DNA from 4 places in the Exiguobacterium sp. GL_137 genome. Region 4 is predicted to be linked to each of the others. Evidence: riboswitches for the same ligand, from Rfam matches in the RefSeq annotation. Region 4 holds a riboswitch; each other region holds the start of a gene.
What was found. A riboswitch is a leader RNA that binds a small molecule or an ion and turns the genes downstream of it on or off. The one in region 4 is predicted to bind thiamine pyrophosphate.
Positions count from the first base shown of each region.

Region 1: it holds a riboswitch for thiamine pyrophosphate, as region 4 does, so the genes downstream of both, AC3IRK_RS08485 (ECF transporter S component) here and thiT (energy-coupled thiamine transporter ThiT) in region 4, are expected to answer to the same signal.
Region 2: it holds a riboswitch for thiamine pyrophosphate, as region 4 does, so the genes downstream of both, tenA (thiaminase II) here and thiT (energy-coupled thiamine transporter ThiT) in region 4, are expected to answer to the same signal.
Region 3: it holds a riboswitch for thiamine pyrophosphate, as region 4 does, so the genes downstream of both, AC3IRK_RS06320 (thiamine phosphate synthase) here and thiT (energy-coupled thiamine transporter ThiT) in region 4, are expected to answer to the same signal.

Region 1 is NZ_CM174406.1:1,583,895-1,589,838, reverse strand. Features, by position in the region: gene AC3IRK_RS08495 (DEAD/DEAH box helicase) at 1-2,212, shown strand, start outside; gene AC3IRK_RS08490 (50S ribosomal protein L25/general stress protein Ctc) at 2,562-3,239, shown strand; TPP riboswitch at 3,332-3,430, shown strand; gene AC3IRK_RS08485 (ECF transporter S component) at 3,536-4,111, shown strand; gene AC3IRK_RS08480 (ABC transporter ATP-binding protein) at 4,108-5,667, shown strand; gene AC3IRK_RS08475 (energy-coupling factor transporter transmembrane component T family protein) at 5,633-5,944, shown strand, end outside.
Region 2 is NZ_CM174406.1:965,213-971,156, forward strand. Features, by position in the region: gene abc-f (ribosomal protection-like ABC-F family protein) at 1-1,150, opposite strand, end outside; gene AC3IRK_RS04990 (DUF1002 domain-containing protein) at 1,429-2,310, opposite strand; TPP riboswitch at 2,501-2,606, shown strand; gene tenA (thiaminase II) at 2,680-3,375, shown strand; gene AC3IRK_RS05000 (sporulation protein) at 3,443-4,216, opposite strand; gene AC3IRK_RS05005 (class I SAM-dependent methyltransferase) at 4,335-5,519, shown strand; gene AC3IRK_RS05010 (BrxA/BrxB family bacilliredoxin) at 5,554-5,944, shown strand, end outside.
Region 3 is NZ_CM174406.1:1,227,601-1,233,544, forward strand. Features, by position in the region: gene AC3IRK_RS06310 (OsmC family protein) at 1-391, shown strand, start outside; gene nagZ (beta-N-acetylhexosaminidase) at 397-1,626, shown strand; TPP riboswitch at 1,686-1,788, shown strand; gene AC3IRK_RS06320 (thiamine phosphate synthase) at 1,879-2,475, shown strand; gene AC3IRK_RS06325 (NAD(P)/FAD-dependent oxidoreductase) at 2,472-3,461, shown strand; gene thiS (sulfur carrier protein ThiS) at 3,458-3,661, shown strand; gene AC3IRK_RS06335 (thiazole synthase) at 3,663-4,430, shown strand; gene AC3IRK_RS06340 (ThiF family adenylyltransferase) at 4,427-5,455, shown strand; gene AC3IRK_RS06345 (hypothetical protein) at 5,564-5,944, shown strand, end outside.
Region 4 is NZ_CM174406.1:1,906,202-1,912,145, reverse strand. Features, by position in the region: gene pknB (Stk1 family PASTA domain-containing Ser/Thr kinase) at 1-364, shown strand, start outside; gene rsgA (ribosome small subunit-dependent GTPase A) at 402-1,307, shown strand; gene rpe (ribulose-phosphate 3-epimerase) at 1,309-1,965, shown strand; TPP riboswitch at 1,989-2,095, shown strand; gene thiT (energy-coupled thiamine transporter ThiT) at 2,160-2,720, shown strand; gene AC3IRK_RS10145 (thiamine diphosphokinase) at 2,720-3,328, shown strand; gene AC3IRK_RS10140 (amino acid permease) at 3,384-4,787, opposite strand; gene rpmB (50S ribosomal protein L28) at 4,928-5,116, opposite strand; gene AC3IRK_RS10130 (Asp23/Gls24 family envelope stress response protein) at 5,400-5,762, shown strand; gene AC3IRK_RS10125 (DAK2 domain-containing protein) at 5,788-5,944, shown strand, end outside.

The DNA of each region.
Region 1 (5,944 bases), 320 kb from region 4:
CGGTTCGGCGATTGTGATGGAAAGTATCACAGCCCAACAACGTTTTACGATCAGTTCCGCTTATTTTGACCGCCTTTTGCATACGCGTGACCGTTTACGGAATCTGGCCGACGTCTGGCTCAGTCCCCTGCTCAAACAACGGCTCGTCAGCGGTCCGCCGTTAGTCGAACTGGCGCTCGACCGCGAGCAAGGTGGGCTTGAACTGCTCGTGACGTTTAGCTATCAGGGGGTTCGGATCAATCCGTTACAGGAGACGGATTGGCTCGGGCGCGATGTATCGCTTGAAGGGTCCATCCTCCGCTACGTGACAGAGAGTGGTTTCTTGGAGCGGGACGGTCGCTATCGGTTAGAGGAAGAGGTGGCGGAATATCAGTTTTTGAAAGGTTTGCTCGACCCCCGTGTCGTTTACGGCGAACTCATCGTCCAAGTGACGGAGAGTATCCGCCAATCCTTACCGAACGGACCGTTTCATCCACGGATCGATGTCGAGACGACGGACCGCTTGGATTGGTTGACGTTCCGCTTTTCTATGGATGGGATCCCGGAAATGGAACTGAAACAGGTCTTGCAGTCGCTTGTCACCCGGAAAACGTATCACCGGTTAAAGAACGGTCAGTTTGTCTCGTTTGAGACCCGGGCGTTTGAACAGTTACAACGCGTTTTTCGGCAACTTGAAGCAGCAGAGCAGGACCAACTTGAGGCGGTTTTGCGCGCACCCGCCCTGCCGAACCTCAAACATCTAGTCGGTGCCTCCTTCTTGCATATCCATAAACAATTAACAGAACGGTGGCTCGAGCTGAAAAACGGAACGGGTGTCTACCTGAACTTCCCGGAAGTACTCGATCGGCATTTGTATCCGTACCAGCGGGCAGGCATCCAGTTCATGGCGAATCTTGCCGGACATGACGGGCACGGAATTTTAGCGGATGAGATGGGGCTCGGGAAGACGATCCAAGCGATTGGTTATCTCGAGACGCTTCCGCCGGGTCGGATGTTGATTGTCGCCCCGGCTTCCCTGCTCCATAACTGGCAGGCGGAACTTACACGGTTTGCGCCGTCAAGAATCGTTCATTTGTTGAACGGAGCACGGAAACAACGGTTGGATCAAATCGAGACAGTACCAGCGGACGGAATTTTTCTGATTTCCTACCCGTCGTTACGGGCCGACATGGAGGCACACCAGACCGTCGAATACGACGTCGCCATTTTCGATGAGGCACAACATCTGAAGAATCCAGCGTCACAAACCGCTGTCCGCTTGCGCCGTATTCGGGCGAAACGTCGGTTTGCCTTGACCGGAACACCGCTTGAAAACCGGACCGATGATCTTTGGTCGATTTTCCGGGTCATTTTCCCGTCGTTGTTACCGGACTTACCGACGTTCCAGACATGGTCATATGATGAAATCCAACGATTCGTCCGACCGTTTATGATGCGACGGACAAAAGCCGAAGTTTTGCAGGATTTACCGCAAAAACAGATTGTCCACCATTATACAGAGCTCGGTCCGACGCAGAAAAAACTTTATGCTTCCTACTTGGCGAAACTGCAACTGGAAACGTTACAGCATCTCGACGAAGCGAAGCGTGAAGACCGGATTAAGCTGCTCGCCGGTTTGACCCGGTTGCGGCAGATTTGCTGTGATCCGGCGTTATTTGTCGAAGGTTATACAAGTGAATCGACAAAACTCGAACGCCTGCTTGAAATCATTGAAGAAAAAGTAGCGAGCGGACACCGGATCCTGATTTTTTCCCAGTATACGAAGATGTTGGCCCGGATTCGGGAACGACTGGCAGCACGACAACTTGCCCACTTTCTACTAACCGGTGAGACACCGGTTGAAGACCGTGTCGCACTGTGTGACCGGTTTAATGCCGGTGAAGTCGATGTCTTCCTGATTTCCTTGAAAGCCGGCGGGACCGGTCTGAATCTGGCGACGGCAGATACCGTCATTTTATACGACAGCTGGTGGAATCCGGCCGTCGAGCAGCAAGCGGCTGACCGGGCCCATCGATTGGGACAACAGTCACCGGTCGAAGTGATCAAGTTATTGATGACCGGGACGATTGAGGAAAAGATGGCGGAATTACAAGATCGAAAAGCGACGATGATTGATGCCGTCTTATCGGATCAGAAACCGGATATTTTAACGATTCGTGAACTCGTCCGTCTGCTTGATTCCCCCTCTTTTATCGATTCATCAGGTGATTAACCATACAAATCAAAGAAAATCTTAAAAAAATGAAAGACCTTCAATCCGTTGTCTATCAACAGGTTTGAAGGTCTTTCGACAATCAAATTCAGAAAAAAGGTTTTAACTTTTGAAAGACAGGGGTATATCTACATTAGCACCGTACAACACGGTCGCTTTTCAATTATTGTTTCTCAATATCAGCGTAATGACCTGGGAGAGAAATGCTACTTACTCACTTCGTTTTTCATTTCTGAATGAAATCCAGTTGAACTAGCATTTAGCGCATGAATTTCTGTTGGAACCTATTGTTCCACTCCTACATTCATTACCTTTTGAGGGCTATACCAAATTCAAGGGGGAAATGAACATGTCAGTAACATTAAAAGTAGAAGAACGCGAAGTACGCCCACGCTCACTTAGAAAGCAATTACGTCATGAAGGAAAAGCTCTTGGTGTCGTGTATGGCTACAAAGTGGAAAGCACACCGATTTCATTCGACGAAAAAGAATTGGTCAAGGTTGTCCGTGATCACGGCGAAAACGTCTTGGTTGCTCTTCAAATCGGCGGTAAAAAGGTCAACACGTTGATCAACAAGCTCGATATGGATATCTTTACACCAACCATCAAACACGTTGAATTCATCGCTGTTAAAATGGATGAAGAAACAGAAGTCGAAACGGATATCGTCCTCGTCGGCGAAGCAGCCGGTGCGAAACTTGGCGGATTCCTTTCACAAACACTCTTTAAAGTAACAGTTGCCGCAACACCAGATAAATTACCGGAACGGATCGAAGTCGACGTGACGGATCTTGCAATCGGAGATTCAATCACAGTAGCTGATCTTCCGGAAGAAAAAGATTTCCGTGTCGTCACAGAAGGTGACATCCAAGTCGCAGCGGTCGTTGAATCGACACTTGAAGCTGAACTTGAAGAAATCGAAGAAGCAGAAGCTGAGGCACAAGCAGCTGATGCGGATACAGCGACAGACGATTCAGAACAAACTTCTGAAGAGCAAGCTGAAGAAAACAAAGAAGATAAAGAGTAATCTTTTCTCTCCTCCCCTCGTGGGAGGTTTTTTTTATGCATATTGACAAGTCCGGTCGACAGCCGTACAGTGAAGAAGGTACACATCATTGACACATCCACTAGGGGAGCCATTTGGCTGAGACGATTCACTTCGGACCCTTTGAACCTGATCTAGTTCATACTAGCGTAGGAAAGTGGAGCGGAATCCTCGTGCTCTTTTTCTGCATCTTGCAGGTTACACGACCGCTCTCTTTTCATAGAGGGCGGTCTTTTTTGTGGTTTCTTTGTGGGTGTGCATTCAAAGGAGAAGTGATTATGAACAGTTGGAAAATGAAAGAAATCATCGTCATGATGATGCTCGCCGTCGCGTGTGGTGTCCTCTACTTAGGGTGGTCGACGTTATGGTTACCGATCTCGGCCATCTTCGGACCGGTCGGATCAAACTGGATGTTCGGCATCTGGGTCATCGCCAGTCCCCTTGTCGCCTACATCATTCAAAAACCAGGCGCGGCATTGATTGCGGAAGTCGTCGCCGCTGCCGTCGAATTGTTTACAGGGAGTCACTTCGGCTTATCGGCACTGTTGATTGGATTCGCACAGGGGATCGGGGCCGAGATTGCCTTTGCCGTGTTCGGATACCGGAAATTCAATACGTTTACCTTGATGTTGTCCGGTGTCTTCGCTGCCGTCGGAAGTATGGTCTACAGCCTCATCGTGAACGGATTTGCCTACTATACGACGACGACTCTCCTGTTGACGTTTTCCTTACAACTTGTCAGCGGTGCTCTGCTCGGCGGCTTACTCGCAAAAATCATCGTCGATGCGCTCGTTAAGGCAGGGACACTGAATGGGTATGCGATCGGACGACAACGAAAGCAGCGTGCCGCATGATGCAGTGTGAGCACCTGACAGTCCGCTATCCGGATCAGGATCACCCGGTCTTACAGGATTTTTCGGTTACGATTGATAAAGGAGAAACGACGTTGCTCGTCGGTCCAAGCGGCAGTGGAAAGACGACCTTTTTACATGTCCTCGCCGGTCTGTTGCCGGAGACGATTGAAGCCGATGTCACCGGTGGATGGACGACGGATGGAACCGTCGGGATGTTATTCCAACAGCCGGACGATCAGTTTTGCATGCAGACGGTCGGTGCCGAAATGGCCTTTAGTCTGGAAAACCGAAGCATCTCCCGATTTGAAATGGATGAGCGGATTAAAGGTGTCTTGGCACGGGTCGGACTTGACCTCGCCTTGACGACGCCGATTGCCGAGCTGTCCGGCGGGATGAAACAACGGCTTGCTCTAGCCTGTGTATTGGCACTCGAACCGGACATCCTGTTGCTCGACGAACCGACGGCGCAACTTGATCCGCATGGTCAACGTTTGATGATGGAGCTGATTGAGGAATTGCACCACGATCCGAACGTGACACTGGTGCTGATCGAACACCAACTGGAGCAGTGTGTGACGTTTGCGGACCGGGTGCTGGTCTTTCAAACCGGACGGATCCGTCTTGACGGACCGCCGCGGGACATTTTTTCAGAACGCCGGACCGTTTTGACTGAGCTCGGGATTGCGACACCGCGCCTTTACCCGTATACATTCGGAACGATACCGGCCGAGGTCGCGGCAGAACGGGCACTCGATCGCCCACCTGTCCGCGAACCCGTTTCAACCGAACCGACATTTGAACTTGTTGACGTGACCGTCCGGCACGGAAAGCAGACGGTTCTCCAGCGGATCTCGCTGACCGCCCACGCCGGAGAATGGATCATGCTTGTCGGACGCAATGGAGCCGGCAAAAGTACCCTGCTCGAAACGCTGGCCAAACTGTTACCGGCGCAAGGCGGAACGATTCAGTTGTTTCAGACAGCGTTGAAGAAATGGCGGGACCGGACATTTTACCGGCAGGTCGGCTTTGTGTTTCAGCAACCTGAGTTTCAGTTTCTCAAACAGACGGTTCTTGACGAACTGACGATCAGTTGTACCTCACCGTCGTCCGGTCAGATGGATGATGCCTTACAGTACTATCGCTTGGCGGACGTCGCGGGTCAGTCGCCGCTCGCACTCAGTCTTGGTCAAAAACGGCGTTTGAGCGTCGCGACAATGCTGCTTGAGCGAAAAGCTGTCTTGTTGCTGGACGAGCCGACTTTCGGACAGGATGCCGAGACGACGGCACAACTGATTGAAGTCTTGCGGCAAGCCCGTGCAGCCGGGACGACGCTCATCATGGTGACGCATGATATGGAGCTGGTGTACCAACAGGCAGACCGGGTGCTCGTCCTCGGTTCGGGAAACATTCAATTTGACGGTTCACCGGAGGAATTGTTTCAGGAAACCAAGATTTTACACGACAATCAGCTGATTCGTCCGGTGTCCTATCAGTATCAGCAACAAAAGGAGGGGATCCGTCATGCAGGAAAACCACTCATGGCTCGCTCAAATTAATCCTTCCGTCAAACTGGCGACCCTGGTCTATGTCATGCTGTTGCTGATTTCGACATCCCGTTTAGAAGTGACGTTTGCACTGCTCATCCTTTCCGCCGTCGGCGTATGTTGCTCCGGCTGGCAGCTGTCAACGCTTCTCATTCGTCTCGTCCCTTATGGTGTGTTGTTTCTGTTGACGTTTTGGATGATGGCCGCGTTCGGAAAAGGTGAAACGGAATTGTGGGCATTCGGCTGGTTCCGGATCACGGAAGAGAGTCTTGCACATGCCTGGTTGGTC
Region 2 (5,944 bases), 940 kb from region 4:
GTTCGAGATGGCCTAACAGGAGATGCAATAGTGTGGATTTTCCGCTTCCGTTTGCGCCGACGATGGCGATTCGATCTTTTGCCGAAATCTCAAAGTTTAATGAATGAAACAACGGTTGTTTAGAGAAGGCAATACTGACATCCTCGACGCGGTAAACCATCCGGCTCGTTTTTCCATGTGCTGCAAACGCAAGATCGGGGGTCTCGGCGTCAAGCCTTGGGCGTTTGATCCGTTCGATCCGTGCGAGTGCCCGTTCCATCGATTTTGCTTTTCGGAATAGTTTTTCGCTTGGTGGTGACGCTTCGTTTGCCCATTGCCGCAGACGGCGGATCGCTTCCTTCATCTGCTTGATCTTCTTCTGTTGTTCCTGGTAAGCATGGAATTGCTCAAGTAGAAGGCGTTCCTTTTCCTTCACGTAAAACGTGTAATTTCCCTGGTACAGCTGAATCTGCCCCTCCTCCAGTTCAGCGATGCGCGTCACGACCGCATCAAGAAACACACGATCGTGGGAGACGATCAGGACAGCCCCGGCATAATCGGCTAAAAAGGATTCCAGCCACTCGACGGCGTCTAAATCCAGATGGTTCGTCGGTTCGTCGAGGATCAACAACTCCGGCTCGGTCAACAACATCCTTCCGAGGCAGATTTTGGTCTGTTCGCCGCCGCTGAGCTGCTCAAACGGACGGTCCAAAAGGGCATGCAACTGCAAGCCGTTAATCATCCGGTCGATTTTGGAATCCAGCAAATACCCGCCTTGGCGCTCAAAAGCTTCGGTCTCTTGCGTGTAGCGTTCGAGCAACTGATCGATTTGATCCGTTTTTGTCGCCATGTCCCGTTCGATTTGTTGCAGGGAGCGTTGTAAATCGACAAGCGTGGCGAAGGCAGTCCACAGGACATCACGCCCCGTCATTACGTTGTCGAACACGGGAAGTTGTGCCAAATAACCGATGGAGAGCCCGCTTTTTTGATAAATCGTTCCGCTGTCTTCGGAATCAAGACGGGCAATCAAACGTAAGAGCGTCGTTTTACCGCTTCCGTTTCGGCCGATCAAGCCGATGCGGTCTTGGTGCTCGATAAAGAGGGAGACGTCCGTTAAGATATCGTCGCCTCCGAATTGTTTTGTCAGGTGTTGGATGTCGCAGATCATCATATGAAATGTCCTCTCTGGCGCATCAAAAAAAGGAGAGCGCAAACAGCACTCTCCTTGACTCGTGGAAGATGCGCTTTGCTTTATTTTTCAGGTATGAGGTTCGTTAAAAAAGGGCAGACTAGTCCCTTAGAACGCCATTCCATGAAAAATCGCGCGCAACAGATACAGTTGTTCCATCAACCAATGCTTACACGCAGCAAAACCCATGTCTCCACACCACCTTTTCCGATTCAATACATCTATTTTACCATGCCTGACAGAAAAGAAAACGTTAATCTTTATTTAAATAAGCCGGCAATCGAGTTGAAGAATGCACTGAGACCATCAAACAACTTCGCAAAAAATCCTTTTGTCTCTTCTGAGGTCGCGAAGGCCTGGATATCTTGTCCGGCATCTTTTAGACCACTCTCGATTTGACCCCAGTTCAGGTCCGCTTGTTCCATTTGATTAAACAGTCCGGTCAACCGGTCCATCTGAGCATCGGATAAATTGATGTTATTGTTTTGGATGACTTGGACGATGACGTTTTCAATCTCGACCTTCGTTTCCGGCTGTTGTTTCGCGATTTCCGCTTTGATTTCATTCATCAAGTCGGCGACTTTATCCGTCCCGACCGTTTTCCCGACATCGGATGTCACAGAGAGTTCTTGCTGGGCAAGGTCTTTTCGTTCATCCGTCAGTTTGATGCCGGTCTCGGCAGATGTTTGATCATACGCTTTCATGATCCCGGTCAAAGCCGAAGTTCCGGTTACCTTGTACGGGGACGTGATCGTAATGTCCGCATCCGTTACACCCGCTGTGACGAGGGCGTTGAGGTACATGTCTTTTGTGACCCAGGTGATGTTTTCGGTCGCGACAGATAATCCATCACCTTTTTCAGCCAACTCAATTTTAGCGGAAGAGTACATGCCGCCACCCCGTTGTGATTGGGGAATGTTTTTCCCGAGATATTTTTCTTCATCCGCAGATGTTGCAATAATCGGAGTAATGCCTTCCGGTGCATTCAGACGGGACAAGACCCACGATTTATCCTTTGCCCCAAGTGATTCGCCAAGGGTGACGATTGTTTTGTCGACCACTTGTTCAGCAGATGCGGCCGTCGGTAGCAGTAAGGTAGTAGCAAGTAATGCCGAAGCGGTCCATGTCATGGTTTTATTCATAAAAGTTCCTCCATAAGTTAAGTATCAGGTACTAAATTTAGTCTAATCGACCGGCGGCAGAAGAGAATCGGTCTCAAGGACGAGCCGTCATCCACCTTCCGTCATGTTCCATTGTACAAAAAAATGGAGTGAAATGACGAGAATGGGTCAATTCCACATCAAATCATGATAAACTCAAAACAAATCAAATAGCGACCACTAGGGGAGTCAGTAGGCTGACTGAGACGACGGAGACGTTCGGACCCTTTGAACCTGATTAAGTTTGGACTTACGGAGGGAAGTGGCGTGGACGATCCTCTTTTTATGGTCTTTTCACGTCATGCCTGACATCAGGTGTGGCGTTTTTTGATTACAAAAGGGGGAACCAACATGACATTCAGTGAAGAAATCCGGCAAGCGGCAAAACGGTATTGGGACAGCAGCTTTACCCATCCATTCGTGACAGGGATTGCGGATGGAACACTACCAGAAGCAAAATTTCGCCATTACGTCCTACAGGATGCCTATTACTTAAAACATTTCGCGAAAATTCAGGCGCGGGCCGCATCGAAGGCACAGGACTTCGCGACGATTGCCGAACTCGCGGAACATGCGACGTCGACCTATGCTGCAGAACTCAGTCTGCATCAATCGTTTTTTGAACCGCTTGGGATTTCGGACAAGACACTGGCAGAGTTTGAACCAGCACCGACCGCATATGCGTATATTTCGCATATGCACCATGCAAGTGAAGGGACGCTTGGGGAGACCATCGCTGCGATTTTACCGTGTTACTGGCTTTACTATGAGATTGGACAACAGTTACAGGCAGCGACACCGGCTTCACCGATTTATCAGCAATGGATTGCGACATACAGTTCCGAATGGTTCGAGCGGGTGGTCTTTGAACAGATTGACCGGTTAAATGAGTTGGCAGAGAAGGCGAGTGAACAAGAACGCGTCCGGATGAAACAACATTTCGTCAGAAGCTGTTATTACGAATTGATGTTTTGGCAGATGGGCTGGGCGGAAGAAACGTTTGAACGGCAGTACGAACAGACGATGGAAATGACATCATCCAAGTAAGGAAGGAAATACAAACACCGGATCCGACGATAAGCGGATCCGGTGTTTGTTCTATAGAAAACATCAATCAACTGTGGTGTTCAATCAAATCGGCGAGACGTTGTTTCACGAGTGACGGATTCGTTAAGTCCTGGTTCGATAATGAAAGTTTCGTCATCGTCTCATCGGTTCCTGCCATTTCACTGAACAGCGAACCGAGACTGTGGGCACGGCGGTCGATTTGGACGACGATGTCGATGCCGAACCGGTCTTGCAACAGGATGACTTCGATTTCGTCCAGCTTGTGAGCATAATGAGTACCGCGGGCAGAATACTCAAGTTCCTGCGCGATCGGCAAATCTTTCCGGAAGCGGCCCGGCAATTTCTCTGTATCAGCTTTCTTGAGGCGGAATCCGAGGTTTTCCATCGCTTCAAGGATGACCGATTGGTAGTCATTCGCTTTGACGACGACAGCATCGTGGTCAGAAGGGTCAACCGCCTGCGCGATATCAAGACCCGTCTCGATCCACGACTTCGATTGGCTGACGGAAAGTGGTGTATTAAAAGGGACTTGAAGCGTAAACGGTATTTCCCGTTCGACGTCTGCTTCAATCGTAAACGGGGCTTCATTTAATGCAAACCGGTCCAGTGTGAACGTCGTGAATGCCGTGCTGTCCCCGACTTCTTGTTTGTACTGGGTATTGAAGGCGAGATAAATCCGGGCGATTTCCTGATCGACGTTACCGCCCTTAATATGAACGACTCCTTGAATCGTTCCACCGGGTTCACAGTGATCTTGTTCGAGTCGTGTATCGACCGTTGCGGCACCAATGCCGATTTGTGAAAGAATTTTTTTGAACATGTTGTGTTCCTCCTTTAAATTAAGTATGACGACTAAAAATAAAGCTTGCTTGCTTGTCGAACGCGGGTGAATTTGCTACAGTTTCGAAAGACCAAACAAAAAAAGGACGGGACGATACGTGGAACTAGACCAATTAAAAGACCTGCTCACTGAAAAACTGCAGGCAACTTCACTCATACACGCGACGATTAGTGGTCCGCGCCAAAAATCAAACGATCTGCGTCGAATCAAGTTAAAACCGATTCTACTTAGAGATACGTATGCAATCCAGTTAGAGTTTCAACATGAACGGATCATTAAGCATGAGAATTTAAGTATAGAAGAATTTATTTTGCGAATGGACGACTATTTTAACGAATTTCGTCAATTTTTATTCCGTTTCGAGACGGAAGAAGTCCAGTTCCAACTCTCGAAGAAAATGAAAGTTTCACTGAAGACGACAGGCAAGGAACCGGTAAAGGCCGAACTGTCTCACAATCGAAAGAAAAGCCATTTGTTAGAAGACGGCGTGCCGGTACCGTTTTTGATTCGTCTTGGTGTAATGACGGAAGAAGGACAGGTCAAGCGTCAAAAATATGATAAGTTTAAACAAATCAATCGTTTTCTTGAATTCGTCGAAGACAGTATCGCAATATTGCCGCAAGGGCGTACGTTACGGATTTTGGATTTTGGATGCGGTAAATCGTATCTGACGTTTGCTCTCTATCATTACTTGAAAATCGTCAAGGGATTTGATTTAAACGTCACCGGTCTTGATCTCAAAAAAGAAGTCATCGAGGATTGTACAGCCATCGCTGCTGATTTAGGGTATGATGATTTATCGTTCCGTGTCGGTGATGTCCATGATTACGACCAGGATACGGAAGTTGATTTAATGGTGACGCTACATGCTTGTGACGTTGCGACGGATGTCGCGCTTGCCCGGGCAGTCGACTGGAATGCATCGGTCATTCTCAGTGTCCCGTGTTGTCAGAAGGAGTTGAACCGTCAGCTGGACTGTTCACCGCTTGACGTCATGCTGCAACATGGATTGATTCAAGAAAAGTTTGCTTCGCTCGCAACGGATTCCATCCGGGCAGAGTTGTTGACATTGGTCGGCTACGATACGCAACTGCTTGAGTTCATTGATTTAGAAAACACGCCGAAAAATATCTTGATTCGGGCTTATAAAAATCCGAAGCAGCCAACGGAAGAAAAAATTGACCGGTATATCGCTTTCCGAGACCTGTTACACGCTAAACCGTATTTAGAACGTGAATTGAGCGGCAGACTTGGACAGATTTCACCGAAACTCGTACAATAAAGAAGACAACGATTTAAAGGGGGAAACAAATACAATGGATTTCCAAATGTATTTTGAAGATGTCGTTCAAACGGCACGTAAAGAAGCAGCAGCTGCTGGTTTTGAAGAATTAACGACGGTCGAGAGCGTCGATGAAGCGATGAAGCGTGACGGTTTGACGCTTGTCCTCGTCAATTCGGTGTGCGGATGTGCCGGTGGGATTGCTCGTCCGGCTGCCGCTTACATCAACCGGATGGAAGGTGTAAAACCGGATCATTTCGTGACGGTATTTGCAGGGCAAGACCGGGAAGCAACAGATCGGGCGCGTGAATACTTCGAAGGATATCCGCCATCATCGCCATCATTCGCATTGATGCAAGATGGAAACATCCTGTCGATGGTCGAACGGTTTGACATCGAATCGTTTACTGCAGAAGAAGTCGTCG
Region 3 (5,944 bases), 680 kb from region 4:
CTTCAGCGGGGAGACCGAATCCGGACATCACTTAGCGATGGATGCAGCTCCGGAAAACGGCGGGGACAATCAGGCACCACGGCCGACGGAGCTCTTGCTTCATGCCGTTGCCGGCTGTACCGGCATCGATATCGTCTCGATTTTAGAAAAGATGCGCTTGACGCTGACGTCATTTGAAATGGATATCGAAGGCGAACGGGCGGATGATCATCCCCGGCGTTTCACGACGATCTCGATTCATTACCGGCTCGAAGGTGATTTACCGGACGATAAAGTCCGCCGGGCGATTGCCTTATCAAAAGACAAATACTGCTCGGTCTCGCAATCGCTGAACGCGGAGATTGAAGTTTATTACTCGATCAACGGCGTCCGGAACGAGGAACCGATTTGAAACGGATGGTCCCTGTTCTGTTGGCAAGCGTCCTCCTTGCCGGTTGTGCTGACGAGCCCGTACAACCCGCTGACCCGCAACCGAAGCCGGCAAAGAAAACAAAGCCGCCGCAGCCGGATCGACCTTCTGCTGCTGAACGGGCAGAGAAACAACTCAAGCAAACCGTTTCGAACATGTCGACGGCGGAAAAAGTCGATCAATTGCTGTACATTGGCGTAACGGGAATGGCTTTGACACAAGCGGACCGTCAATTATTGCAGGACCATGCGCTCGGTGGTGTCCTGCTGCTTGGTGGCAATATCACCTCAACCGATCAACTGAAAACCTTCACAACAGCGATTGCCAAGGCGCAAACCGCTGATTCAAAAGCGTTCCTTGGCTTTGACGAGGAAGGCGGACGGGTCAGCCGGGTCCCGGACGCACAGCTCAAATTATCACCGAGCCTGTCGTTTGGTCATAAAAATGATCCGGCATTGATGAAGGAAGTCGGACAGACACTTGGGTCGATTTCCCGTTTTTACGGCTTTAATATGGATTTCGCACCGGTCCTTGATGTCAACAGTAATCCGACGAATCCAATCATTGGCGACCGGGCGCTCAGTGCGGATCCGCAACAAGTCGCCCGGCTTGGTGTGCCATTGATGCAGGGCATGAAGGAAGAAGACGTCGTTCCGGTCGTCAAACATTTTCCGGGTCACGGGGATACAACCGTCGACTCACATGTCGGTCTGCCGCGGGTCGATGCGACGAAAGCGGAACTCGAGCAGACGGAGCTGGTCCCGTTCAAACGGGCGATTCAGGAAGGGGCCGAGATGGTCATGGTCGCGCATATCCTGTTTCCGGCACTCGACAAAACCCGTCCGTCTTCGTTGTCGAAACCCGTCATGACCGGGATGTTACGGGATGAGCTGAAGTTTGACGGTGTCATCATCACGGACGATTTGGTCATGGGAGCCATCACAGAACGGTACGGACTTGCCCAGGCGGCAAGTCTTGCCCTCGAAAATGGTGCGGATATGGCGATGTTTTCCTCACCCGGTGCGTACGCGTCCGTTCATAAGGAAATCATGGCACGGATTAAACAAGGTAAATTGTCGAGAGCAGATCTGGATCAGAAGGTCATGCGGGTCTTACACTTAAAACAAACGTATGACTTGTCGCAAACGAAACGTGTCGACGAATACCAACGCTTGATTGAGCAGGTCAAAGCGGTCGAATCGGACATGCGACACTAATCAAGGGTAGAACAAATCGGACTACCCGTGGTAAACTACAGGCGTACCACACAAATCAATATCTACACTAGGGGAGTCTCGCAGCAGACTGAGACGGAAGTATCCGGACCCTTTGAACCTGATCTAGTTCGTACTAGCGGAGGGAAGTGGATTCCGATCATTCATAGAGGATGCGACGACTGTCGCCCTTTTTTGTAGGACCACTCCATCAGTTCATGGGGTAGTCCTTTTTCGTGTGGAAAGGGGGAAATGATGAGCCAGTTACATCTGATGACAACCGGCAAGCGGCATCCGGACATACTCGAACAGCTGTTGCCGAAACTCGCACTATCCGTCGACCGGATTCATCTGCGGGAGCCGTTATGGTCAGCGAAGGAACTGGTCGTGTGCATCGAAACACTCGTGCGACGAGGCGTAAAGACAGAGCAATTAATTGTCCATGACCGGCTGGACGTGGCAGTCGTCACCGGCACCGGAGTTCAGCTGACAACACGCAGCATTCCGGTCGACCTCGTCCGTCACCGTTTTCCGGAACTGGTGATCGGTCAATCGGTTCACTCGTTAACGGAAGCGATAGCGGCGGAACAAGCCGGTGCTGATTACGTCCTGTACGGCCATATTTTTGAGACGGGATCAAAACCGGGTGTACCGCCCCGGGGACTCGACGCCTTGAAACAAGTTGTCGACTGGACATCGATTCCTGTCATTGCAATTGGTGGCATTACACCGGACAATCTGCCGGATATCCTGGCGACCGGCTGCGCAGGCGGGGCCGTCTTGTCGGGCATTCTCGGTCAGGCGTCTCCGGTCGAAGCAGCCAACCGGTTCCGGGCGGTGATGCAACGATGACACGCCCGGATGTTTTAATCATTGGAGCCGGCATCATTGGTTTGACGCTCGGCTATGAGCTCCTGCAGCGCGGGAAAACCGTTCATTTGCTTGAACAGTCAACTGTCGGTCAGGGAGCGACGCAAGCAGCAGCGGGAATGCTCGCGACAGATGAAGAATTGCTGGCACCGTTACATGAACTGGCCCGGCTGAGCCGGACGCTGTATCCGGAATTCGTGCAACAATTGTTTGACGAGACCGGTCTCGGAAGCGGGTATCTGGAACAACCGTTTCGTATGCAACAGGCGCATCACTGGCGGACGTTTGATTCGGTCGGACAGGTTGATCCGCGGTTGCTTGCACAAGCATTACGCAGTGCCATCGAACGACGGGGCGGGGTAATCGAAGAGGCAACGATCGTAGCACGTCTCGTACGGGACGGACAAACGGTGACCGGCGCCGAGACGAACCGGGGGCTACGGGCGGGCAGACAAATTATTGTCGCCGGTGGTCGCGGATCGGAAGAATTGTTACAGACGGTCGGAGTGACGATTAACACACTTCCGGTCAAGGGCGAGTGTCTGTCTGTCCGGCTGACGACCGGACAACTCAATCGGACGCTGTTTGGTGATGCGGTCTATTTAGTCCCGAAAGCAGACGGACGGATCATCATCGGGGCGACGGAACGGGTTGGTGATGAATCAACGACCGTCAGTCTGAACAGTATTCGTTTGTTATTGAATGCAGCAGTAAAGCTCTATCCGCCGCTTACAGAGGCCGTGTTCGTGGAAGCTTGGTCCGGTGTTCGACCGCAAACCGGGGACGGTCTGCCGTATCTCGGAGCAGTGGACGGAATCGATGGGTTGTTCGTCGCGTCAGGCCATCACCGGCATGGCATCTTACTGGCCCCTGCGACGGCCAATGTGTTAGCCGATTGTCTCATGGGGCAAACGCCAAGAGTGACACTGGATGGTTTTAACAGCCGACGACAGGAGGAAAGCAGATGACTATCCGATTGAATGGGAAAAACTATGCTTTGACAGAGGAAATCAAGACGTTACACGACTTGTTAGAAAAACTGGAGATTCAGGGACAGGTCGTCATCATCGAACAGAATCATCAAATCATCGACCGGTCGAGCTATCCGGATACGGACGTTACGTCCGGAGATGTCATTGAAATCGTTCATTTTGTAGGAGGCGGATAACATGTTAGAAATTGGCGGAAAAACATTTGCATCACGATTGTTACTGGGGACAGGAAAATATCCGGATAATGAGAAGCAACAGCAAGCGGTCGAAGCATCGGAAACAAACATTTTAACGTTTTCCGTCCGGCGTCTCGACGTCTTTGCAAAGGAACAGAACGATCCGCTCGCAGCGCTTGACTTAAGCTGCTATGATCTCTTGCCGAACACTGCGGGTGCGAAGACGGCGGAGGAAGCGGTCCGCCTTGCCCGCCTTGCCCGGGCCTCAGGGATGTGCGATATGGTCAAGGTCGAGGTAATCGGTTGTGACAAGACACTGCTGCCGGATCCGATTGAAACATTACGAGCAGCAGAGGAATTAATCAAGGATGGCTTCATCGTCTTGCCGTATACATCAGACGATTTGTTGCTTGCCCGTCGGCTCGAAGAACTCGGCTGTCATGCGATTATGCCGGCAGCATCACCAATCGGTTCCGGACAGGGCATCTTAAATCCGCTCGCGCTCAGCTTCATCATCGAACAAATGTCAGTACCGGTCATCGTCGACGCCGGCATCGGTTCACCGGCTGACGCGGCGTACGCGATGGAGCTCGGAGCTGATGGTGTCCTGTTGAATTCAGCCGTCGCGCATGCGAAAGACCCGGTCAAGATGGCACGTGCAATGAAGCTTGCGGTTGAAGCGGGACGACTCGGCTTTGAAGCAGGACGGATTGAGAAAAAACGGTATGCGACGGCGAGCAGTCCGACGACCGGGATCAGTCGCCCATGATGGACCGGTATAGCCGACAAATCCGCTTTCGTCCAATCGGACAGGAGGGGCAGGATCAACTGGGACAGCGGCACGTCGTCATCATCGGTCTCGGTGCACTCGGGACAGCGAGTGCGGAACAGCTTGTCCGGGCAGGAATCGGACGAGTGACTCTGATCGACCGGGATTACGTCGAGTGGAGCAATTTACAACGGCAACAACTCTATACGGAACAGGATGTCAGGAACCATTTGCCAAAGGCGGTTGCGGCGAAACGCCGGCTCGGTGCCGTCAATTCGACGGTGACGATCGAGGCGATTGTCGAAGATGTGACGGCAATGAATATTACACGGATTGTCGGACAAGCAGATTTGCTTGTGGATGGGACCGATAACTTCGTTGTCCGGATGCTGATCAATGATGTTGCGGCAAAATTTCGGATTCCTTGGATTTACGGTGCATGTGTCGGCAGTTATGGCATGACCTATACGATTCGTCCGGGACAGACCCCTTGTCTGCATTGTTTGCTCAATCATTTGCCGAAACAGCAGGAGACATGTGATACGTCAGGCGTCATCAGTCCGGTCGTCCAGCTGGTTGCGGCGCATCAAGTGACGGAAGCATTAAAATACTTGACCGGAGCGGAAGCTGCATTACGGCAGACGGTGCTGTCATTTGATGTCTGGAACAATCAACAGAGCCAAATCAATGTTGTGTCCTTAAAACAATCTTCTTGTCCGTCCTGCGGCGATAACCCCGTCTATCCGTACCTCAATGCTCAGCCACTTCACTTCGTGACATTATGCGGCCGGGATACCGTTCAAATCCGCGGGGAAGGGACCCGTGATTTAATCCGGCTTGAACAGGAGATGAGTGGCCGTGGGATCAGCTGTCTACGCAATCCGTATCTGTTGATGTTCGAGACGGAACAACATCGGATTACCGCCTTTGCCGATGGGCGGATCCTGCTTCACGGCGAAGCGGATCTTGTGCAAGCGAAACAGATTTACGAGACCTATTTCGAAGGGACGTTCACAAAAAAATAAAACATTTTTTTGAATACATGTTTTAGATGTTTAAAAAAGAGGTAAATAAGACTTCAGACGTAAGTCGGAGATTTTTGGTGAAATTGAATGTGAAGAGGAGTGATTACGATGAAACAAGAATTCGATCAATCGATCCAGTCATTGGATCAGACGAAGCGGACAGACCATGCAGCTGAAGCCGTTCAGCAAGCGAATTGGAATCCAGACCGGTATCGGACGAACCTGAATCCGTTCTATCTGTCACCTTGCAGCGTCGAACGCCGGGAAGACCGTCAACAGGAAGTTGACCGGATTGTCGAAGTCGAGCCTACATCCTCCCCTCTCCAACAGTTATTCGAGCAGAAGCAGGAAGAACATATAACAGCAATTGAACCAGGTTCTGCGAAAAATCCCGGAGGAAAATTTACGACCGGGATTGTCGTCGGGGCAATCATCGGAGGGTCCGTGTCTATCTTCACGTCGGTCAAACGATTTCGTCAAAAGCGCCAC
Region 4 (5,944 bases):
GCTCGATCAGGTCATTCGTCAATATCCGCAAGCCGGTGCGCAAGTCGAACCGAACGATTCGGTAACGGTCTTTATTTCTCGCGGAGAGGAAGAAAAGACCATCACGGCGACGTTCCCCGAGAAAGTAGTCTATGATGGCGTCAGTGAAGACGAGGAGCCTGCGCCACGTCAACTCGTCCGGATTGAGACGGAAGATGCCAAAGGAAAACGAACCGTCATCGAAGAATCGATTGATCAGGATGAAACGTTTGATGTTCCATTGACGATTGATCCGGGAGAAGAAGGCAAGATTACGATTTATAAAGATGACGAAGTTTACCGGGCGAAGACGATTACGTACAATCAGGCAAAATCACAAGAATAACGAGCAGGACGTTAATCCTGACAAAGGAGGGCATAGGATGGCAGAAAATCGAATTGAAGACAATCGGGATGGAACGATTATCCGTTTACAGGGTGGCTTTTATGATGTCATGACGCCTCAAGGTGAAATCCGTTCACGGGCACGCGGTAATTTCAGAAAACGGGGCATCAGCCCTGTCGTCGGCGATGAAGTCGTGTTACACATCGAAAGTGAGACCGGATATATCCTGGAAGTAAAAGACCGTCAAAATTTCTTGGTCCGCCCACCAGTTGCCAATATCGATCAAGCTTTGTTGGTCGTATCGGCAGCAGAACCTGATTTTTCTGCCCATCTGTTGGACCGGTTTTTAGTGTTGATTGAAGCAAAGGAAATTCAACCGATCATCATCTTGACGAAGATGGACTTGTTACAAGGTGAAGCCGAACAAGGGGTATTGGAAGCCATTGCCGCTTACCGGACCATCGGATATCACGTCATCGAAACTTCAAGTGAGACATTGGCCGGAGTCGAATCTGTCCGTCCGTTGTTAAAAGATAAAACGAGTGTCCTGGCAGGACAATCCGGTGTAGGGAAAAGTTCGTTGTTGAATGCCTTGGAACCTTCGTTGGCACTGGAAACGAGTCATATTTCGAAGGCACTTGGTCGTGGACGCCATACGACCCGTCATGTGACATTGATCCCGCTTGGCGAAGGCTTAATTGCAGATACCCCGGGATTTTCGAATCTCGATTTTCCGCACGAAATGGAACTCGAGGAGTTACGATGGTGTTTCCCTGAATTTGTTGCTTTACAGGACGAATGCAAGTACCGTGGCTGTCTGCACTTGAATGAGCCCGGTTGTGCCGTTAAACAAGCCGTCGAGGCCCATGAAATCATGGCTTCCCGGTATACGAATTATGGTATGTTTGTAGAGGAAATCAAGAATCGGACGCGGAGGTATTAAGATGATTAAAATCGCACCATCAATCTTATCAGCAGATTTTGCAAATTTAGAGCGGGATGTCAAAGCAGTTGAAGCGGCGGGAGCCGATTATATCCATTTTGATGTCATGGATGGTCAATTTGTTCCGAACATTTCCTTTGGACTCCCTGTATTAAGCAGTTTACGTCAAAAAACAGATATGGTTCTCGACGTCCATCTCATGATTGATCGTCCGGAAAACTTTGTCGAATCCTTCGTTGCAGCAGGTGCTGATATCGTAACCTTCCACGTGGAGGCGACGAATCATGTCCATCGTGTGTTGCAACAAATCAAAGCAGCTGGAGCGAAAGCAGGAGTAGTACTCAACCCGCATACGCCGCTGTCGACGATCGAACACGTTCTTGAAGATGTGGACATGGTCTTATTGATGACGGTCAATCCGGGATTCGGCGGACAAGCGTTCATTCCAGGTGTGATGAAGAAATTAAATCAACTGGCTGCAATGAAAGCAGAACAAAATCTATCCTTCGAGATTGAAATCGATGGTGGAGTTAATGCGGAAACAGCAAAATTATGTATTGAGAATGGGGCAAACGTACTTGTTGCAGGTTCCGCTATCTACAATGCACCGGATTATTCAGAAGCAATCACTAGTATTCGGAATGCTGCTCACGTATAATAGGGGCAGAATCAAAATTAAATGATGACCGCAAGGGGTGTCGCGTCAAGCGGCTGAGAGAAGTGATTGGACTTTAACCCTTCGAACCTGTTCCGTTCAGACGGACGTAGGGATGTGGCGCACGCAGGCAGTACGGCGTTCGTCGTACTGCCTTTTTGCCGTCCTGCGATTTTATTTTTTAGGAGGAAAAAAGGATGAAACGGCTACAAATGTTAATGGAAATTGCAATCTTTGCAAGTCTTGGTGTGGTGTTCGATTTATTGATCCCATTTAAAATGCCGCAAGGTGGTTCAATTAGTTTAGCGATGTTACCGATTTTCGTCATGGCGTTTCGTCACGGCGTTGTCGGTGGGGTCGTGACGGGAGCGCTCGTCGGAACGATTCAACTGATGTTCGCTCCACAAATCCTGACGGTCGTCCAGCCGTTACTCGATTATACGATCGCGTTTGGAGTCGTCGGGCTGAGCGGACTGTTCGCACGGCAAGTCAAAAAAGCAGCAGCAGCCGGGAAAAATGGCCGTCTAATGGCGATTGTACTAGGTGCGACATTGCTTGGTGCAGGTTTCCGTTATGTCTGTCACGTCATTAGTGGAATCGTGTTCTTCGCTGAGTATGCGGAAGGTCCGGTCGTCCCGTATTCGTTGATCTATAACGCGACGTATATGGTTCCATCGTATCTGTTATGTGGTATTGTCGCAGGACTCCTGTTTACGACAGCACCACGACTTCTTCGTTATTCAGCACGGGGTGTCTGATGCGGGTTGTGATTGTAGCGGCCGGTCCGGCGGAAGACATCCCGTACCTGAAACCGTTTATGGATGAGAAGACGGTTGTCATCGCTGTTGACGGAGGTGTCACCGTGTTGGCACAGCAAGGTTTCGCTTTTGACTTGGCGATTGGGGACTTTGATTCTCTCGGATACAAACCGGAAGGAGCGATCATCCATCCGGCTGAAAAGGATGAGACCGACTTGGAACTGGCTTTACGACATGTCAGTCAACAGTATGAAGCAACGGAAGTGTTAATATTCGGTGCGACCGGAGGACGACTTGATATGACGCTTCAAAACGTCTATCTGCTAAAACAATTTCCGGCAGTCCGCTTGATGACGAAGCGGGAAGAGGTTCGTTTCTTACAGCCGGGGACGTATGAGATCGAGGCAGATAGATTTCACTATCTCTCTTTCATCCCGCTCGTTCCGACATGTCTGACCCTCCGCGGGGTCAAGTACCCGTTGACGAATCATGACGTGCCGGTCGGCGGATCATTGACCGTCAGCAATGAATGGACACATCACGGAGTGGCGAACGTGACGGTGCATACCGGTGAAGTGATTGCTTTAAGAAGTTTGTCAGACCACTAAAAAACGTGATCGGCTTTAGGATATCCTAAAAGTCGATCACGTTTTTTGTAGTTTTTTAAGATTTTAATGTCGAGCTGGCTGCCTGACGTTCAGTTTGAGCCGCAATATGTTTTCCTTTGACGAACAGGTGGTAAGAGGCCCACGTCAAGAGGAAGAATGGAACGCCTATATACAGCGCAATCCGTTGATCCGCTTGGAATGCCAAGCTGATCAGTACAAGCATGTTTAAAGAGAACGAGATAATCGGCAAGACCGGGAAGAACGGAGTCTTGAATTTCAATTCACTGACAGCATGTCCCTCTTTGATGAATTGACGACGGAAGGCAATCTGTGAAGCGGAAATCGAAATCCAACCGACTTGCGCACCGAGTCCGGCGAGTGACAACAACCAGATGAAGACGGTATCTTCCGCGAAAAAGGCAGTCAATAGTGATAACATCGCAAACAGCATCGTAAAGCACAAAGCGCGCATAGGTACTCCGCGTGAGTTGACGATGGCAAGTTTTTTCGAAATCATGCCTTCTTGTGACATCGACCATAACATCCGAGTAGCAGCGTACAACCCCGAGTTCCCGACCGACAGTAAGGCTGTCAACACGACGATGTTCATTAAATCAGCTGCATAAGGAATTCCGATGGCATCAAATACCATGATGAACGGACTGCTGATGCCGCCGGCTGTTTCGTAAGGAATCAAGGCGCCGACAATCGTAATCGAGAGGACGAAGAAGATGAACGTCCGCCAGACGGTATTACGGATTGCTTTTGGAATCGATTTTTCTGGATCGTTTGATTCTCCGGCAGCAACCCCAATCAATTCGGTTCCTTGGAACGCAAAGTTGACGGCAATCATCGTCGTCAATACCCCCAGGGCGCCGTTCGGGAATAATCCGTTTGAAGTAAAATTGGCGAACAAACTTTCCGGACGTGCTGCCGCCATATCAATCCAGCCAAACCAAGCCGCTCCCCCGAGCACGATGAAAAATAGAATGGCAAGGACTTTCAGGCTCGAAAACCAAAACTCAGCCTCCCCGAAGGCTTTTGCGGAGACCGCATTGAGACCGAATAAAATGACGGTGAAAATCGCACACCAGATGACGATTGGTGTATCCGGAAACCATCGATCCATCAGACTGCCGGCTGCCGTGATTTCGAGCGCCACCGTGACAGCCCAACCGAGCCAGTAAATCCAACCGACGGCAAATCCGATACCCGGTCCGATGAACCGTGTCGTATACGTTTGGAAAGATCCTGAGACCGGCATATGGACAGCCATCTCCCCTAAACATAACATCGTCAGATACATGATGGTCCCACCCACGATGTAACTGAGAACCGCCCCGAGCGGTCCCGCTTGCGAAATCGTCAATCCAGAACCGAGGAACAGTCCCGTACCGATAATCCCTCCTAGTGAAATCATGAAGAGATGTCGGCTTGTCATTTCTCTTTTTAACTGCATGTTGACCCTTCCCCCTTGAAAAAAATAACTGCTCACTTATTGTAAGCGTTTTCAATTATTCAGACAATTAGTTTATAAGAAAAATAAAAAAAGAACAAAAAAAGAACCGGAAGGGAAGATTCCCATCCGGTTACTGCGCCTTATACGCGTTCGACTTTACCTGATTTGAGCGCTCGAGCTGAAACCCAAACCTTTTTAGGTTTACCGTCAACGAGGATACGTACTTTTTGTACGTTGATTCCCCAAGTGCGTTTCGTTTTGTTCAATGCGTGTGAACGGTTGTTTCCCGACTTCGGCGATTTCCCAGTAACGTAGCATTTACGTGCCATGTGTTCCGCCTCCTTTTATGTTGTTTTGCGTTCGTCCTAATAGACACTTTGCTATCTTAGCATGCTGTTAAGACGGTTGCAACATAAAAAAAGTAGCTGACAAGAAAAAAACTTGACAGACAACCTCAAAATTTAAAATAATGAATGAGGATGATGGTAAAAGTTCATTTGACCGCTACTATTTTTCACATATTCATTGTATAGTCAGTACGGCGACTTTTCAATAGTAGGTCCTTATAGTAGAATTATGAGAAGAACACAATTAACAAAGGGGGCTACTCAAGTGGCGATCGAGATGAAAACGACTTATGGAAAAATTGACGTAGACAATGATGTCGTTGCGCAACTTGCAGGCGGAGCAGCGATGGAATGTTTTGGTGTCGTTGGTATGGCATCCCAGTCGCAAATCAAAGACGGACTGGCTGAACTGCTGAAACGCGAAAACTTTGCCCGTGGTGTCATCGTGCGGCAGGTATCAGAACAAGTTCACATCGATATGCATATCATCGTGAGTTACGGTACGAAAATCTCAGAAGTCGCAAACAACGTCCAGAGCCGTGTGAAATATTCACTCAGCCAGGCACTTGGTTTAGAAGTGACATCTGTGAATATTTTTGTCCAAGGAGTCCGCTTGACGAATGTCTAAGGCGGGAATAGAGGAGGAAACTTTAGTGAGCGTAGATCGTTTAACAGGAGCGCAACTGGTCAAGATGATCCAGAATGGCGCAGCGAATCTCTATCAAAATGCGGATTTTGTCGATTCGCTGAACGTTTTCCCGGTCCCAGACGGTGACACGGGAACAAACATGAATTTGACGATGACATCGG